Regions from separate parts of the Methylobacterium sp. 1973 genome, predicted to be linked through region 1. Evidence: riboswitches for the same ligand, from Rfam matches in the RefSeq annotation. Region 1 holds a riboswitch; each other region holds the start of a gene.
What was found. A riboswitch is a leader RNA that binds a small molecule or an ion and turns the genes downstream of it on or off. The one in region 1 is predicted to bind cobalamin.

Region 1 (5,659 bases):
CAGGCGCATGCGGGCGAGGGGCGGCCGATCTCGGCCGTGATCTACTCGCATACGCATGGCGATCATTGGGGCGGCGTGCGCGGGATCCTTAAGGAAGAAGACGTGCGGTCCGGCGCCGTGCCGGTGATCGCGCCGGCCGATTTCCTCGTCCATACGGTGGCGGAGAACGTCTACGCCGGCAACGCCATGAACCGGCGGCTGTTCTACCAGTACGGGCTGCTCCTGCCGGCGGCGCCGCACGGCTATGTCGGGCAGGGCCTGGGACAGCGCGTCTCGGCCGGCACCACAGGCCTGATCGCCCCGACGCGCTACGTGGAGAAGCCGATCGAGACCTTCGAGGTCGACGGCATCCCGATGGTCTTCCAGAATACGCCGAACACGGAAGCGCCGCGGGAGATGAACACATACATCCCGGACCGGAAGGCGCTCTGGATGGCGGAGAACGTCATCGCGTCCCTGCACAACATCTACACCCTGCGCGGCGCCCCGGTGCGCGATCCGCTCAACTGGTCGAAATACATCAACGCGGCGCTGTACCGGTTCGGCCGGGAGGCCGAGGTAATGTTCGCCTCCCACCACTGGCCCCGCTGGGGCAATGCGCGGATCCAGGCGGTTCTGCGGGCGCAGCGCGACCTCTACGCCCACATGAACAATCAGGTGCTCCACCTCGCCAACCAGGGCGTGACGATCAACGAGATCCACAAGGTCTACGCGCTGCCGCAGAGCCTACAGCAGACGTGGCATTGTCGCGGCTATCACGGGTCGCCGGAGCACAACAGCCGGGGCGTGATCCAGCGCTATCTCGGATTCTGGGATTGCAACCCGGCGACGCTGATTCCGCTCGCCCCGTCGGAGAGCGCCCCCCTCTACGTCGACATGATGGGCGGTGCGGAGACGATCCTCGCCCGGGGAAAGCGGCTGCACGACGCGGGCCAGTATCTGCTGGCCCAGGAGATCGTGAACAAGCTCGTCCAGGCCGAGCCGCAGAACCAGGCCGCCAAGGACCTCCTCGCCGACATCTTCGAGCAGATCGGCTACCAGCAGGAGAATCCCGGCCTGCGCAACTGCTTCCTGGCTGGCGCCTACGAGCTACGCTCCGGCATCCCGGAAGGCGCGACGGCCAGTTCGAGCAGCCCCGACGTGGTGCGGGCGATGCCGACCGAGCTCTTCCTGAACTTTCTCGGCATCCGCATGGACAGCCGCAAGGCGGAGGGGATGCGCTTCACCATCAACCTGATCACGCCGGACAACGGCGAGCGGTTCATCGTCGAATTGGAAAACGCGACGCTGACCAACATCGCGGGGTTCCAGGCCGAGAAGCCCGATCTCACCCTGACCATCAACCGGTCGGATCTCGAGCAGACGATGATCGGCGCCAAGACCCTGGAGGCGCAGATTGCCGACGGGACCGCGCAGGTCGAGGGCGACGCCGGCATCCTGAGCCGGCTGGCCGCCACGATGGTGACGTTCGACCCGCGATTCGAGATCCTGCCCGGCACCAAGGCGCGCGGCGCCACCAATCGCGTGCAGTCCGACCCGTATCGGGCCGATTCCGGCGAGGCGGTCGCCGAGTAGCCGGCGACCGCCGCTCTTGCTCCGCAGCCGGTCGCGGTCCGGGATGGCCGCAGGGCGACGGAAGAGGTGCTCACGGGATGAGGGTATCGGTCCCATGTCGGATGAGGCGATCACGGCGGGCAGGCGGGGGCGGGATCCGGTCCTGATCGATCTGGCCCTGCAGGGCGGCGGCGCGCACGGCGCCTTCACATGGGGGGTCCTCGATCGCCTGCTCGAGGAGCCCTGGCTGAGCATCGACGGCATTTCCGGGACGTCGGCCGGTGCCATGAACGCAGCCGTCCTCATCGACGGCTACGAGCGGGACGGGGCCACCGGTGCGCGCGCGGCACTCCAGACCTTCTGGGACGCCGTCTCGCGCGCGGCCCGGTTCAGCCCGCTGCAGCGCAGCCCGCTCGACGTGATACTGGGCCGCTGGACGCTCGATTCCGCGCCTCTGTATCTGGCCGCGGACCTGATGGCGCGGGTCTTCTCCCCGTATGACCTCAATCCGCACGACTTCAACCCGCTCAGACAGATCCTGGACTCGCGGCTGGATTTCGAGCGTATCGCACGGAGCCGGATCAAGCTCTTCGTCACCGCGACGGATGTTCATACGGGCCGGGGCCGGGTGTTCCGCAACGCCGAGGTCACTGCCGACGTGCTCCTCGCCTCGGCATGCCTGCCGACCCTGTTCCAGGCGGTGCGGATCGACGGTGCCTCCTACTGGGATGGAGGCTATTCCGGAAACCCGACGATCACCCCCCTGGTCCGCGAATGCGAGTCGCGCGATACGATCATCGTGCAGGTCAATCCGGTCGAGCGCAGACAAGCGCCGACCTCGGCCCGGGAGATCCTCAACCGGCTCAACGAGATCTCCTTCAACGCGGTCCTGCTCAAGGAACTGCGGATGATGGCCTTGCTGCGGCAGGTCGCGCCCACGGACAATTCCGAGTGCGCCCGATGGGCGGCCATGCGCATGCACCGCATCGCCAGCGACGTTGTCGCCGAGCTGGGCTCGTCCTCGAAGCTCAACGCGGAATGGGCATTCCTGACGATGCTTCGGGACGAGGGACGCCGGAGCGCCGCGACCTTCCTGACCGATCATGGGCCGGATCTGGGCCGGCGTCCGTCGTTCGATCTCGACCGACTGCTCGAAGGCGTCTGACGCAGCCGGAACGCCCCATCGCGCATGACAGAGCTTGCTCAACTTGATCAATATCAAGGCGCCTATATTGATTTATGACTTATATTTATTTGGTATAAATGCAGCATGTGTTCCATTTATCAGTCTTGCGCGTCGCAGATCGACGATATTTTGTCAGACTAAATGGGCCTCTGCCCAAGCCTCTTCACACCGGTTCACGCGCATGATCGGCGCGGCACTTCGCAGTCGGACCGGCCCGATTCCGGGGGAGCACCTTCACACCGAAGACCGCTCGTCGCATCCGGCCGGCCCCGGAAACGGCCCGGCGCCCACAGACAGAGGAGTGAACGCTTATGCACACGATCCGGGCTCTTCGCGCGGCGCTGGCCGCCTTACCCCTGTTGACCTTCGCGACGTTCGCGGACGCGACGGCCGCTGGCCCCGCACCGGGCAAGGCGCTGGCCGGACCGACGGTGTCGGAAGCCAGGGTCACCATCGGCCGTCACAAGGCACTTCCGAAGAAGAAGCGTATCCATCGCGAGCGGAAGATGTAGGGGCGATCGAGCGACCGCAAATGCATGACTGACTTGACCGGCTGGCTTAGAACCGAACCGATCGAGAGCATCTGCCCGGTGCAAAGCCAGCCTGTCAGGGTATCGGGTTCGCGCCGAACGAGAAGTTTTGGCACGGGGCCACCGCGACCACGGCGATGACGCATGCCGCGATCCAAGGCCGGACGGCAAGGCCGGCCCTGAGATGGAGCGGGTCACCGAAGGACCGTATGCCGGGTCATGAGGTCGGGCCGCGCGTTCGGCAATCAGCAACACGATGCCAAGAGCGGACCATCGGATCTCCAATCAGCTGAGACGCTCGGCGCCCACCGGCGCATGAAACAGGGCGTCGATGACCGCTCGTCCGTTCGGTTCAGGATGGCGCATATCCAGCCGCCATCGGCCCGCCGATCTCGTTCGGACCCACGTCGTCCGAGCCCAAACCGGCCCATCACGGCAACTTGAGAGCCATGCGTTCCATCAAGGATCAGGCTGTGGCCATAGCGCCACACGTAACGTAACACTGTTACAAAGTTTGTCAGGCCCGTTGACCGGATGCGCGCCGGTGGCGAATATCGTCCGGCCAAGGTTCTCCGGGTCCCGGCCCGGAGCTAAGACGGGAATTCGGTGCGCTTTTCGGAGCGAATCCGAAGCTGCCCCCGCAACTGTGAGCGGCGAGCGCCTGCCACCGATGACCACTGGTGCTTGCACTGGGAAGGTCCGGCGGGCGCTTTGACCCGTGAGCCAGGAGACCTGCCTTCGGCACGATGACGTCCCTCGGGCGGGGTGCCCCGGCGGAGCGCGCGGTGTCGCCGTCTCGTGGGCGACGCTGCCCGTATCCCCGTGGCCTCCACCTGGCAACAGCGAGTGTGTGGTGGCGACCTCCGAACGTCCGTCTCTCGGCGAGCCTGCGCGATTTTCAGCGCCATCAGCGCGTCGTCCGCGGACTCCGCATCGCGGTCGGCGGCTGGCGCTCGCCGCTGTCCTCTCGGCCGGACTCCCGATCGAGGACGTGCGGGCGCAGGAGAGCGTGACGTTGGAGGAACTCTCGGTCGAGCAGGTCGGGGAGGGTGCCAGCCGCACGACGGCCTCCGGGCGCGGCACCATCGGCCTGATCGGCCCGACGCCGGGATACGGAGCGGGCACGGCCGTCAGCGCCACGCGCACCGCCACTCCGCAGATCGACGTGCCGGTGGCCGTCTCCGTGGCGCCGCGGGAGACGATCACAGACCTCGCCGCCACCCGCGTAGACCGGGCGTTCAACTATCTGCCCGGCGTCGCCCAGCAGAACAATTTCGGGGGTCTCTCGATCTTCAGTTACGCCATTCGTGGTGTGACGACCTCGGAGATCTACAAGAACGGTTTCCCCCTCAATCGCGGGACCCCGCCTCCGCCCGACGCGCAGAACATCGAACGCATCGAGGTGCTCAAGGGACCGGGGGCGGCCCTGTTCGGACGCAGCGATCCCGGCGGGCTCGTCAACCTCATCACCAAGCAACCCACCGCCGAACGGTTCGTCGAGTTCGGCAATCAGGTCGATTCGTTCGGTCTGACCCGCGGCACCATCGATGCCGGCGGTGCCCTGAACGCGGACGGGACGGTCCTCTATCGTTTCAATCTCGCCGCACAGGGGGCCGGCAGCTTCCGCGACTTCGTGGACAGCGACCGGCTGCTCGTGGCTCCAGTGGTGAGTTGGCAGGTCACGCCGGACACACGCGTTACGGTCGAGACCGAGTTCGTGAAGAACCGCATCGTCTTCGACCGGGGCGTGATCGCGCTCAACCGCCAGCTCGGCTTCCTGCCGCTCTCGCGGTTCCTCGGCGAGCCCGGTCAGAGCACCTACCAGAACAACAATTCGCTGCAGGTCCGCGTCGATCATCGCTTCGATGAGAACTGGCAGATGCGGCTCGCCGCTTACTTCAACACCGGCGATCTGGAAGGGGAATCGGCGGAGATCCGCGGAATCGCCGCCAACAACCGCACCGTCTTTCGCGACCGCAACGTGCGCGACTATCGCTGGGACGTGGCGGTCGGTCAGGCCGACCTGATCGGGCGGTTCGATACGGGCGGCATCGGCCACACGCTCCTCCTCGGCATGGACCGGGAGAGCACCGACAGCCGGACGGTCTATCTGCGCTCGAACTTCCGCACGAGCCCCTTCGCCCTCGACATCTATTCGCCGGTCTACGGACAGGCGCTGCCGCCGATCACCATCCCACGCAACAATATCGAGCGCATCACCAATACCGGCCTCTACGCGCAGGACGAGATCGTCCTGAGCCCGGAATGGCGGGCGCTGATCGGCCTTCGGCTCGACATCTTCGAGCAGAGCTTCCGCGAGCGCGTGGTGCGCAGCCAAGTGGACCAGTCGCGGGTCGCGGCCTCGCCCCGGGCGGGCCTCGTCTACCGG
Region 2 (5,659 bases), on a different contig from region 1:
ATCACGGAGAAGCTCCAGGAAGAGATCGGCGTCGGCCTGTCGGGCATGGTGCTGCTCTCGCCGGTGCTCGACTTCGGGTGGCTGGAGACCCCGCGGGCCAATCCCTGGGGCTACGTGCTGAAGTTGCCGTCGCTGGCGGCCGGCGCGCTGGAGCGGGCCGGGACGGTACCCACGCCGGCCTTGCTGGGGGATGCCGAAGCTTACGCATCCGGTGCCTATCTAACGGATCTCCTGAAGGGGCCGAGCGATTCCGCGGCGGTTGCGCGGATGACCGAGAAGGTCGCCCCGCTGGTCGGGCTCGATCCCGCCCTGGTCCGCGCACAGGCGGCGCGCCTCTCGACCCGAAGCGTCCAGCGGGAGATCGATCGTGCCGAAGGTCGCGTGACGAGCGCCTACGATACCGGCATCACCGGCTGGGACCCGAATCCGGCCGCCGCGCAATCGAGCTTCGAGGATCCGCAGCTCACCGCGCTCCAGGCGCCGCTGACCAGCGCGATGCTCGATCTCTACGCGCGCACGCTGAAATGGCCCGTGGCCAACATGCGCTACGAGCTCCTGAACAATGCGGTCAATCGGGGCTGGAGCTGGGGCTCGGGACGACAGGCACCGGAGGTGCTCTCGAACCTTCAGGGCACCCTGGCCCTCGACGGGCACCTGCGTGTCCTCGTGGCGCACGGATTCACCGATCTCGTAACCCCGTATTTCGCCTCGAAGCTCCTGCTGGCGCAGGTCCCGGCCTACAGTGCCGGTCGCCTGAGCCTCGCAGTCTATCCCGGCGGCCACATGTTCTACACGCGTCCGGATTCCCGCGCCGCCTTCAAGGCGGATGTCGAACGGATGTACATGGACGCTCTGAAGGTCCGCGATGGCGGCTCGGCGCGTTCGGCCGGCGCACCCGCGGAACGTCTCAGGACCGCACCGTGACGTGTTCGGCCGGGATGCAGGCAGCGGGGTCGTCGCCGGTCGGATCGTGACCGGCGCGACCGATCAGACATCGTCGAAGGCGAGAGCTTCGGCCGGGTACTCCACCATGCTCCGGCGCTGAGCGTCGGTATTCTGCCACTCGCCGACCTTCATGTACCGGCCTTCGCGATCGCGAACCTCGACCACTTTCCCGATCGTGGGAATCGACTGGAAGCCCTGCGGCCAATTGGACGCGAAGTAGAACACCTGCTCGACGCGCTCCGAGAGGTGGCAGATCGCCGGCCCGAAGGTTCCGAGCCCGAAGACGAGGTAGCGGCCGTTCACCAGAGCGGCGACGTCGGAGATCAGCGATTCGCTCTGGATCTCTACGGGCAGGCCGCGCTGCGCCGCATAGGCCTCCACTTCTGCAATGACCGGGTTGAGACGGTTCTCGAAGACGAGCTTGACGGAACGAATGCGGCCCTCGGCCTGCAGCCGGTCGATGACCATCCGGTAGAAGGCGAAGGGCGGCTGCGGATAGTGCGGGTCGACCCAGGTGCTGAAGATGTCGCCCGACCGGATATGGATCAGGAGCTGATCGTCGGGCTTGGCCGCAAATGTCCGCGGCAGGCCGTTGAACAGGGGCCGGATCACATCCTGAACGATCGCGCGCGAGTCGATCGGGCCCTGCAGCGCCGTCACCCGCTCGAACTGCGTCGGATCGAAATACAGCCCGGACAGGAAGTAACCGTCCGGCGGAAGCGGCTCGTCCGGCGGAATGAACGTGATGCCGTCGCAGGTCAGCCTCTCGGTCAGAAAGATCACCTTGCTGCGGTCGACCTTCGGGACCTTGACGTATTTCAGGTTGAGCGCCTTCGCGATCGAGACCGCGATAATATACTGCACGAGGCAGTTGCCGAAGGCGCCGTTCTCGAACAGCGACAGGCCGACGAGGTTGCGGCTTGCCCGGCCAGGCGCGGATTCGAGATTGTAGGTGACGTAGACGTTAGCGCCGGGCTTCTCGTTCAGGAGCGTTATGTCGAGCCCGAGCAGCGCCCGCAGGGCGATGAGGTCGATGGCGGCTTCATCGGCGCGGATGTCGACGCCTGCGACGAGCGCCGGATCCGGCACCGCGATCCGCACGAGACGCGCCCAGGCCCGCTCGTCGGCTCCGATGGCGGCCACGAGGGCGCCCGGCTTGGCGGTCCAGCCGACGATGTCGGGCGCGGACCACGTGACGCCGTCCTGCGAGACCTCGACGGCCACATCGCCGACCTCGGGCGCGACAGCATCCTGTACGGGTCGCAGCGCGACCGCGCGGATCGGAAAGCGACCGCCCAGATCGATCTCGAGCCAGGCGGTGCCTTCATCCTGTACGATCCGGGGGGCGCGGCCGGTGGCGAGATCGACGAGGACCGGGCTCGGATCGTCTGCGAGGGCCATCGGGTCTCCGAGAACTGAGCGGAGGTGCCCATGCCGGGCCGGCCGGGCATCCGGTGCGGCGGTGCCCGCATCGGGGCGCGGACGTCAAGCCCGGCCACCTGCGAAGGGACGCACGGGAATCCGAACGGATCTGGCGCCGCTCCGTTGTGTCGTCGCCGGCATGCGTCTACAACGTGCCGGTGACGGTGCCCTGGCAACGGGGTGAAAAGGGAATGCGGTGAGGGGTTTCGCCCCGATTCCGCGGCTGCCCCCGCAACTGTGAGCGGCGAGCGCCTGCCAAGCGCCACCGGAGCGATCCGGGAAGGCGGTGGGCGCGCCGAGCCGCGAGCCAGGAGACCTGCCGTCGCAACAGGATCCCGCAATGCCGCCGGTGGGGCGGCTGGAGACACTCGACGATGACCGCTCAGACCCTCGCCCCCGTCGCCGCCGGTACCCGCTCGTCGGAGCGTCCGGTCGCCGTCGCGCTCGCGGCCATGCTGGGCCTCGGCCTGCTGTTCATGGCGGGTTTCTCGCCGGCGATCGCGTTCCACAACGCGGCGCACGACTTCCGCCATACCCAGAACTTCCCCTGTCACTGACGCCCTCGGCGCAGGGATGATCATTCGGCTTCTGTCGGCGGCCCTGGCCGCCGGCTTCTTCGCGGCTGCCGTTGTGACGGGCCTCGAACTCACGCTGACCTCGCCGCTGATCGTCGCGGCCGAGCGCTACGAGCAGCAGGAACCCTCGCATCAGGCCGCGAAGGCCCTTCCGATCGTGCTCGCCCATGCCGGGCACGACCATGCCGCGCCCGACGCGGCACCGGAATGGCAGCCCGGCCCCGGCCTGCCGCGGATGGCCTTCACCGGTCTTGCGACCCTCGTCGGCGGCGTCGGCTACGCCCTGCTGCTCGGCGCGGTGATGATCGCCTGCGGCCGCGAGCCGACGCCACAGGTCGGTCTCGCCTTCGCGGTGGCGGGCTTCGCCAGCGTCGCCCTCGCGCCGGGCCTCGGCCTGCCGCCGGAACTGCCCGGCAGCGCCGCTGCACCGCTGGCCGCGCGGCAGGCCTGGTGGGTGATGACCGCGGCGGCGACCGGAATGGGACTCTACCTGATCACGATCCACCGTGCTCTGATCACGATCCTGGGTGGCCTCGTCCTGATCATAACCCCCCACGTCGTCGGCGCCCCGCAGGCACCGGAGGGCGCGTCGGAGCTTCCGGCCGCGCTGGCCGCACAGTTCGCCGCCCGGTCGCTGGCGATCAGCTTCGTCTTCTGGATCCTGATCGGGTTGGGGCTCGGCTGGGCGTGGCAGGCGTTTTCCCGCGACACGCAACGGGGAACGGCCCGTGCCTGAGACCGTCCTGTACGTCTGCACGACCTGCCGCCGTCCGGACGACGATCCGGATGGACCGCGCGCCGGAGCACGCCTTCTGGAGGCGCTGCAGGCCGGGAGCGCCGGCACCCCGGACCTGCGGGTCGAGGCGGTGGAATGCCTGTCGGTCTGCAAGCGGCCCTGCACCGTGGCGGTCGCCTCGGCGGACCGCTGGACCTACGTCTACGGCGACATGGATCCGGCCGCCTCGGCGGAGACCATCCTCGCCGGGCTCGCGGCCTATGCGGCGACCTCGGACGGCATCGTGCCCTGGCGCGAGCGTCCGGAGGCTTTCCGCAAGGGCGTGATCGCCCGCATCCCCCCGTTCCCTGAACCCCGCCCGCTCCCCGCCGGCACCCTGGAGGCCGCGGAATGACCATCGTGAACAAGATCCCCTGCACCATCGTCACGGGCTTCCTCGGAGCCGGCAAGACGACGCTGGTCCGCCACGTGGTCGAGAACGCCAGGGGGCGCCGCCTCGCCATCCTGGTCAACGAGTTCGGCGACGTCGGCTTCGACAAGTCCTTCCTCGCCGCCTGCGGGGTCGAAGGCTGCACCGAAGAGGCTATCGTCGAGCTGCCGAATGGCTGCATTTGCTGCACGGTCGCGGACGATTTCGTTCCGGCGCTGGAGACTCTCCTCGGCCGCGCCGAGCCGCCGGAGCACATCCTGATCGAGACCTCGGGCCTCGCGCTGCCGAAGCCGTTGGTTCAGGCGTTCCAGTGGCCGGCGATCCGCTCGCGGGTCACCGTCGACGGGGTCGTCGCAGTGGTCGACGGCCCGGCCGTCGCCGCCGGCGTCTTCGCGGACGATCCGGAGGCACTGGCCGCCCAGCAGGCCGCGGACCAATCCGTCGATCACGACAATCCGCTGGAAGAGGTCTTCGAGGACCAACTCCTCTGCGCCGACCTCGTGGTCCTCAACAAGGCCGACCTCATCGATGCCCCGACCCGCGCTCGGGTGCGTGCCGAGGTGGAAGGCCACCTGCCCCGGGCCGTGAAGGTGGTGGAGACCGAGAACGGCGTCATCGACCCGCGGGTGCTGCTCGGCCTCGCGGCGGCCGCCGAGGACGATCTCGATTCCCGCCCGTCGCATCACGGCGAGGGCGAGGATCACGACCACGACGACTTCGAGACCGTGGCGCTGCCCGTCCGCCCCGCGATCACGGCGGGCGATCTGGCGGCCCGGGTCGAGAAGGCAGCCGAGATCCCGGGCGTCCTGCGGATCAAGGGTTTCGCCGAGGTCGAGGGCAAGGCGATGCGCCTCGTGGTGCAGGGGGTCGGCCGGCGCGTGGCCCACCATTTCGACCGGCCGTGGAAGTCTGGGGAGGCCCGGGACGGCAACCTCGTGGTGATCGGCCTCAAGGGGTTCGACCAGCGCGCCGTCGCTGCGGCCCTCGCGGGATGACGGCCGCCGCGCGCGCCTGCGCGGCTGACGGCGGCGCGCCGGTGCGCGCGGCCGCGGTTTAGGGGCCGTCGATGCATCTCGTGCGCATCGATACCGTCTCGCTCGACGAGGGTGAGGCGGCGGTGGATCTCGGGCAAGAGCCCGGCGATCTGGTTGTGCTGTCGTTCACCGACAGCGACCTCGCGGCGGTCGGTCAGGCCCACGCCGCAGAGCCCGGTCTGCCGAGTCTCCGGCTCGCGAAGCTCGCCAAACTGCGGCATCCGCTGTCGGTCGATCTCTACGTCGAACGCGTCGTGGCGCACGCCAAGGTCGTGGTGATCCGTTGCCTGGGCGGACTGGATTACTGGCGCTACGGGATCGAGCGCTGCGCCGAAACCGCGCGGGCGCACGGCGTCGTGCTCGCGGTCCTGCCGGGCGACGACCGGCCCGACCCCCGCCTCGCGCCGTTCTCCACCGATCCCGACCTCGCCGGGGAACTCGACGCCTATTTCCGTGCCGGTGGTCCCGGCAATCTCCGGCGGATGCTGCGATCCCTGGCCATCCGGCTAGGCGCCGA
Region 3 (5,659 bases), on a different contig from region 1:
AGCATGGTCGGGTCCGGCTTGGACGGCGCGTCGTCGGCGCTCTGGGTCGTGGCGAACCACTCCGTCCAGCCGTGATGCGCGATCAGCCGGTCGACGCCGCGCCGCGACTTCCCCGTCGCGAGGCCGATCAGCACGTCCCCACGGTCATGGAGCCGGGTCAGCAGGTCGGCCATCCCGGGGAACAGTGGTTCCTCATGGGCCGGATCGAGCCGCAGGCGGTTGTAGGCCTGCTTGTAGCTCTCCGAGAGTTCCGCAACGGGGCCGTCCTCGCCGACCAGACGCCGGAAGGCCTGCGGCAGTGACAGGCCCACCACGGACAACGCCTCGCGCCGCCCCGGGGCCGGCAGGCCATTCTCCGCGAAGGCCACCTCCTGGGCCGCCACGATCAGGTGCTGGCTGTCGACGAGGGTGCCGTCGACGTCGAAGACGACGAGCCTCATCGCCGACGACGCGCCAAAGGCGGCCCCGACGGCGCGGATGGGCGGATGTCGGACTCGGTCACGGCTTCCGGCCCGGCTGTGCCGGCGCGGCCGCGGCGGGCTGACCGCCGGGAACCCGGGTCCGCTCGTAGCCGAGCCGGCAGCGGATCAGGAAACGCCGGCGCTTGCCGCCGCGCAGGCCGCGCTGGTGCGAGGCGCGATTGCAGGCCGCATAGGAACGCCGGCGGCGCTCCGCGCGGGAACTCGCGGCCGGGCGCTGCGCGGCCTGCGTGGGCGCCGCATTCGCGGCGGGAGCGGCGGGCGGATGCGGCGACGCCGCCTCGGCCGGATGGGCGCCGTTCGCGGTCGGCGCCGCCTTGGCTGCCTCGCCCGGTGCGGCGTGCGCGATCGGCCCGGTGAGGCACAGGGCGGCGAGGCAGGCCAGCATCGCGAGCTTCATATGTCAGGATCTCGAACCGCCGGAAACTGGCCCCGCGGCGGATCGGCGGGGCGCGGGCAGCATATGAGGCGGCACGGCCGATTGCCAAGGCATGCGCGGCACGGCCCGCCCCGATGACGGGTCACTTTCACCGGGGATACCGCAGCGCACATCTCCCGCGACAATGATTTGGGGGATGGAGGGGGGATCCGGCAATCAGGCTCCTGCGGCTGCCCGCTTTGATGCGCGAAACCGACCTCTCACCGGAGACCGAGACCGCCTCACGGCGCGGTCCTCTGAGCGGGGATCCCGCCATCCGGCGCGTCGCGTCGCCGCAGTGGCACCTGGGCGATCGTTTGAACCGAGCGCAGGCGCCTATCTTCGTTGCCCCTTGCGTGCCGGCACGGCGGCGCAGGCGCGACGGACCTCCGGAGCTATCACCCCTATCCACCAGCGAAGCTTGCAGGAGCCTCGACCGGACGGGCGATCGTCCCGCCGATGCATCCGGGCCGGGTCGAGGATACCGCTCTCGGGACGCGCATTCGGCCGAAGGGCGACGGGCAGGGCGAAGCGGTTCTCCTGCCCGACCCGGGTCGTGGCCGCAGCCCAGGAGGTCCGGCGCGGACTCGACCAGGCGCGGGACCGTCGCGACGGCATACCGGGCGCGGCCCCGACGGCGATCGGCGGGTCGCGCCACAGGCGGCGGCCGGAAGTCCCGTACACTCTGACGAACCCGGCCGTGCCCTGGCTGCCCACTCAGGCTTCCGGGGCCTCGACGATCGGGTCGTAGCGGGTGGCGTCGAAGCCCAGCAGGTTCCAGCTCTGCGCCATGTGGGGCGGTAGCGGCGCGCTCACGTCCACGGGCTTGCCGGTGCGCGGATGCGGGATGACGATCCGGCGGGCGAGCAGGTGCAGGCGGTTCTGGATGCCCCCCGGCAGCTCCCAATTCTCCACGGAGAAGTATTTCGGGTCGCCGACGATCGGGTGGCCGATATGGGCCGCGTGGGCGCGCAGCTGGTGCGTCCGTCCGGTCACCGGCTTGAACGACAGCCAGGACAGCTTCTGGGCGGCCTGATCGACCATCGCGTAGTAGGTCAGCGCGTGGCTCGCCCCCTCGTCGCCGTGCTTGGCGACGCGCATCCGCGCGTCGGCGTCGGTCAGCTCCTCCTTGGCCAGGTAGGTCGAGACACGCCCCTGCCGGACCCGCGGCACGCCCGCGGTCAGCGCCCAGTAGATCTTCCGCGCGGCCCGGGAGCGGAAGCTCTTGGCGAGCGTCGCGGCGGCGAGCCGGGTCTTGGCGACGATCAGGCAGCCGGCCGTATCCTTGTCGAGCCGGTGGACGAGGCGCGGCTTCTGGCCATCCGGGCCGGTGAGGGCGGCGAGCAGGCCGTCCACGTGCCGGACCGTCCCCGAACCACCCTGGACCGCGAGGCCGAAGGGCTTGTTGAGGATCATCATGTCGGCATCCTCGTAGAGGATGAGCGACCGGATGAATTCGGCATCGTCCTGCTCGCGGGCGGCGTTGCGCGGGCGCTCGGAGGGCTGGTCGAGGCGCAGCGGCGGCACGCGCACGCTCATGCCCGGCTCCAGCCGGTCGTTCGGCTTGGCGCGCTTGCCGTCGACGCGCAGTTCGCCCTTGCGGACGATGGTCTGCACGCGGGTGAAGGGCAGGAGCGGGAAACGCGCGGTGAGGAAGCGGTCGATCCGCATGCCGGCCTCGTCCGGCTCGACCATCAGGGTCTGCACCCCGGAGGCGAGGGTCGCGGAGGCGGCCGCGCGCTGCTCGCGGCGGGTCGGACCGGGTGTCGGCGCGGGGGAAGGGGCCGGGGCAGGCGCAGGGGCCTCCGAGCGCTTGGAAACGGGCCGGCTGCCGGGCTTCGCCGCCAGCGGACCGCGCGGCGCGGCTGTGTCGCGCCGCGGCTTCGCGGGCCGGGCCGGGACTGCGGCTGCGGCGCCCTGCGTACCCCAGGGATCGCGCGCACCCGCATCGTCGCCGCGATTGCGGGCCGCGCGCTCTGCAGCGTCGCGGGCGCTGGTGCGCGGGCCCGTGCGGGCACGGCCGTCGGCCTGGAACTTGCCGGGCTTGAACTTGCCCGCATCGAACTTGCCGGCCTGAGGCTTGCGCCCCTTCGGCCCGCCGCTTTTGGGAGGTCGTGTCGTCATGCTTCCGCCGGCACCCGTCTCCGCTTCGGACGGAGCGTCCGGGCGCATGGGCCGCGGCGTCGCGGACGTCCGGACCGATGGGATTGCACGGCTGTAGCATCGCCCGCGCGCAGCGGCAAAGGCGGCAGCGCGATCGCGCCCGTCAGGGCTCCGCGTCCCACGCCGCGCGGAGCCAGGCCTTCAGGCCGGTCGGGAAGAGTTCCGGCCCGCCCGGGACGTCGAGCCCGTCGAGATCGCACCACCGCGCCACGCAGGCGGTGCCGCAATCCTCGTGAAAGACGAAGCGCTCCTGTCCGTCGAACCGGCCGGGCGGCAGGGCGACCGGGAACAGGAACAGCACCTCGTGCCCGACCTGCCCCTCGTGCAGGAAGATGTTCTCCACGACGCGCGGGCCGCCGAGCACCGTGACGGTGATGCCGAGCTCCTCTTCGAACTCCCGGATCAGCGCGTCCTCGGCCCTCTCACCGAACGCAACGCTGCCACCGAGGGGCCGGACACCTGTCAGCCGCCCGTCATCCGCATGGATCTCCGCCACCAGCAGGCTATCGCCGCGCCGGGGGAGCCCCAAGGCCTTCACGCGGATCTCCGCAGGGGGACGCCAGACCGTCATGCCGAACCGGCTAGATCGTTCCCGACGGCGCCGCAACGAACCGGCGGGCCGCCGCGTCGATCCACGACAACTCCCGGACGTGCGGTTGACGCCCGGACGCACGACGGCCAAGCTGTTCCTCGACGGTTCCCCTCGGGGATCAAAAGGGAACGCGATGAGGGGCCCGCCCCGAAGCCGCGGCTGCCCCCGCAACTGTAAGCGGCGAGCCCTTCACCACCACGTCACTGGGTCACCCCGGGAAGACGGTGCGAGGGCGGCGACCCGCGAGCCAGGAGACCTGCCGTCAGCCGTGGTCACACGCGAAACGCGCCGGGCGGGGTGTCCTGGCGGGTGTCGAGGCGCCGTCAATCCCGAGGGGAGGCGGCCGCCGAGGCCTCGTTCGCGGTGACGTGCCACAGCAAGCGCGCCCGCGACGCCGTTCCCATGTCCGTCTCCACCGTTTCGCGACCTGCGATTCCTGTTCCGGGAGGCCTCCGCGCACCCGTTCAGGCTCAGGTTTCCAGATGGTCGAGGCATTGTAATGTTATTACAATGCTTATAGGACGAAGGGGCCGGCGCGCGCCGTGCACGGACCGCTTCCCCCATGCTTCTCTCGATCCATCGCGCCCGCTCCGGCGGGCCGGCTCCCCTCTGCGGCGTTCTCCTCGCGCTCCTCGCCAGTCCGACCGCCGCCCAGGAGGCCGTCACCCTGGATGAACTCTCCGTGGCTGGCGCGGGCGGAGACCCGAACCGCGCTGCACCGAACGGCCTCAATTTGCGCACCCCCGACCGGACCGCGAGCCGCCTCGGTCTGACGCCGCTGGAGACGCCGGCCAGCCTCGACATCGTGTCGGGTGAGACCGCGCGGCTGCGCGGCCAGGATACGATCACCGAAGCCGTGACCCAGGACGCCACCGGCATCACCACCATCGCGGCACCCGGCAACGGCAACGGCGCCTTCACATCCCGGGGCTTCGCCGGCCCGAACTCGATCCAGCAGCTCTACGACGGCACGCGCTTCTACGTCGGCGCCAACACGGTGACCTTCCCGTTCGACACGTGGAACGTCGAGCGGATCGAGGTGCTCCGCGGCCCGTCTTCGGTGCTCTACGGCGACGGCGCCATCGGCGGCGTGATCAACGTGGTGCCGAAGAAGCCGGTCTTCGTGCCGATCAACGCCGCCCGCGCCGTTGTCGGCACGGATGGCGTTGCGCGCCTTGCGTTCGATTCGGGCGGTGGAATCGGTCAAGCGGAGTTCGGCGACACCTTCGCGTATCGCCTCAACGTCAGCGGCAATCGCGCCGACGGCTGGATCCGGCCGGAGGGCGATTTCCGCAACCTCGCGGTCTCGGCCGCCCTGCTGTTCCGGCCGAGCGCCGATCTGGCGTTCACCCTGAGCCACGATCTCGGCTACCAGGAGCCCGCCCGCTACTGGGGCACGCCGCTCGTCGAGGGACGGATCCCGGACCTCATCCGGTTCAACAACTACAACGTCCGGGACGCGAAGATCACCTGGGCCGACAACTGGACCCAGCTCAAGACCGAATGGTCGCCCTCGGCCGACATCACGATCCGCAACACCGCCTACCGGCTCACCAGCCGGCGCCACTGGCTCGACGTCGAGCAATATTCCTACAACCGCGGCACCGGGCTGGTGGACCGGGGCGATTATCTGGAAATCTACCACAGCCAGGAGCAGGTCGGTGACCGGCTCGACGCGACGTTCCGGGGCAGCCTGTTCGGCTTGCCCAACCAGTTCGTGGCCGGGTTCGACGTGAACCACATCGACTTCCGGCACACCAACAACTTCTACTTCGACCAGACCACCAGCGTGCCGCTCGTCGGCTACGATCCGGGCCTCTTCCCGCAGAACGGGCGAGCCCGTCCGGCCTACGCCACGCAGACAAGCCAAGCCTCGGTCTTCGCGGAGGACCGTCTGATCCTGTCGGACAAGCTCTCGTTCCTCACCGGCGTGCGCCTCGACGTGCCGACGCTGAATCGGGAGGACCTGCAGACGGGATCGCGGTTCGAGAAGACCTACCGGGCGCT

Region 2: it holds a riboswitch for cobalamin, as region 1 does, so the genes downstream of both, ABIC70_RS19335 (CbtB domain-containing protein) here and ABIC70_RS07750 (TonB-dependent siderophore receptor) in region 1, are expected to answer to the same signal.
Region 3: it holds a riboswitch for cobalamin, as region 1 does, so the genes downstream of both, ABIC70_RS17080 (TonB-dependent receptor) here and ABIC70_RS07750 (TonB-dependent siderophore receptor) in region 1, are expected to answer to the same signal.

The regions. Positions count from the first base shown of each region.
Region 1 covers NZ_JBEPLA010000003.1:159,541-165,199, reverse strand. Annotated here, with positions in the region: gene ABIC70_RS07765 (alkyl/aryl-sulfatase) at 1-1,575, shown strand, start outside; gene ABIC70_RS07760 (patatin-like phospholipase family protein) at 1,670-2,719, shown strand; gene ABIC70_RS07755 (hypothetical protein) at 3,052-3,252, shown strand; cobalamin riboswitch at 3,819-4,025, shown strand; gene ABIC70_RS07750 (TonB-dependent siderophore receptor) at 4,262-5,659, shown strand, end outside.
Region 2 covers NZ_JBEPLA010000010.1:86,148-91,806, forward strand. Annotated here, with positions in the region: gene ABIC70_RS19325 (S10 family peptidase) at 1-924, shown strand, start outside; gene ABIC70_RS19330 (discoidin domain-containing protein) at 988-2,346, opposite strand; cobalamin riboswitch at 2,513-2,705, shown strand; gene ABIC70_RS19335 (CbtB domain-containing protein) at 2,742-2,924, shown strand; gene ABIC70_RS19340 (CbtA family protein) at 2,941-3,678, shown strand; gene ABIC70_RS19345 (DUF1636 domain-containing protein) at 3,671-4,072, shown strand; gene cobW (cobalamin biosynthesis protein CobW) at 4,069-5,103, shown strand; gene cobN (cobaltochelatase subunit CobN) at 5,175-5,659, shown strand, end outside.
Region 3 covers NZ_JBEPLA010000008.1:123,657-129,315, forward strand. Annotated here, with positions in the region: gene ABIC70_RS17060 (HAD-IA family hydrolase) at 1-440, opposite strand, end outside; gene ABIC70_RS17065 (hypothetical protein) at 499-879, opposite strand; gene ABIC70_RS17070 (RluA family pseudouridine synthase) at 1,615-3,021, opposite strand; gene ABIC70_RS17075 (NUDIX hydrolase) at 3,164-3,598, opposite strand; cobalamin riboswitch at 3,738-3,930, shown strand; gene ABIC70_RS17080 (TonB-dependent receptor) at 4,215-5,659, shown strand, end outside.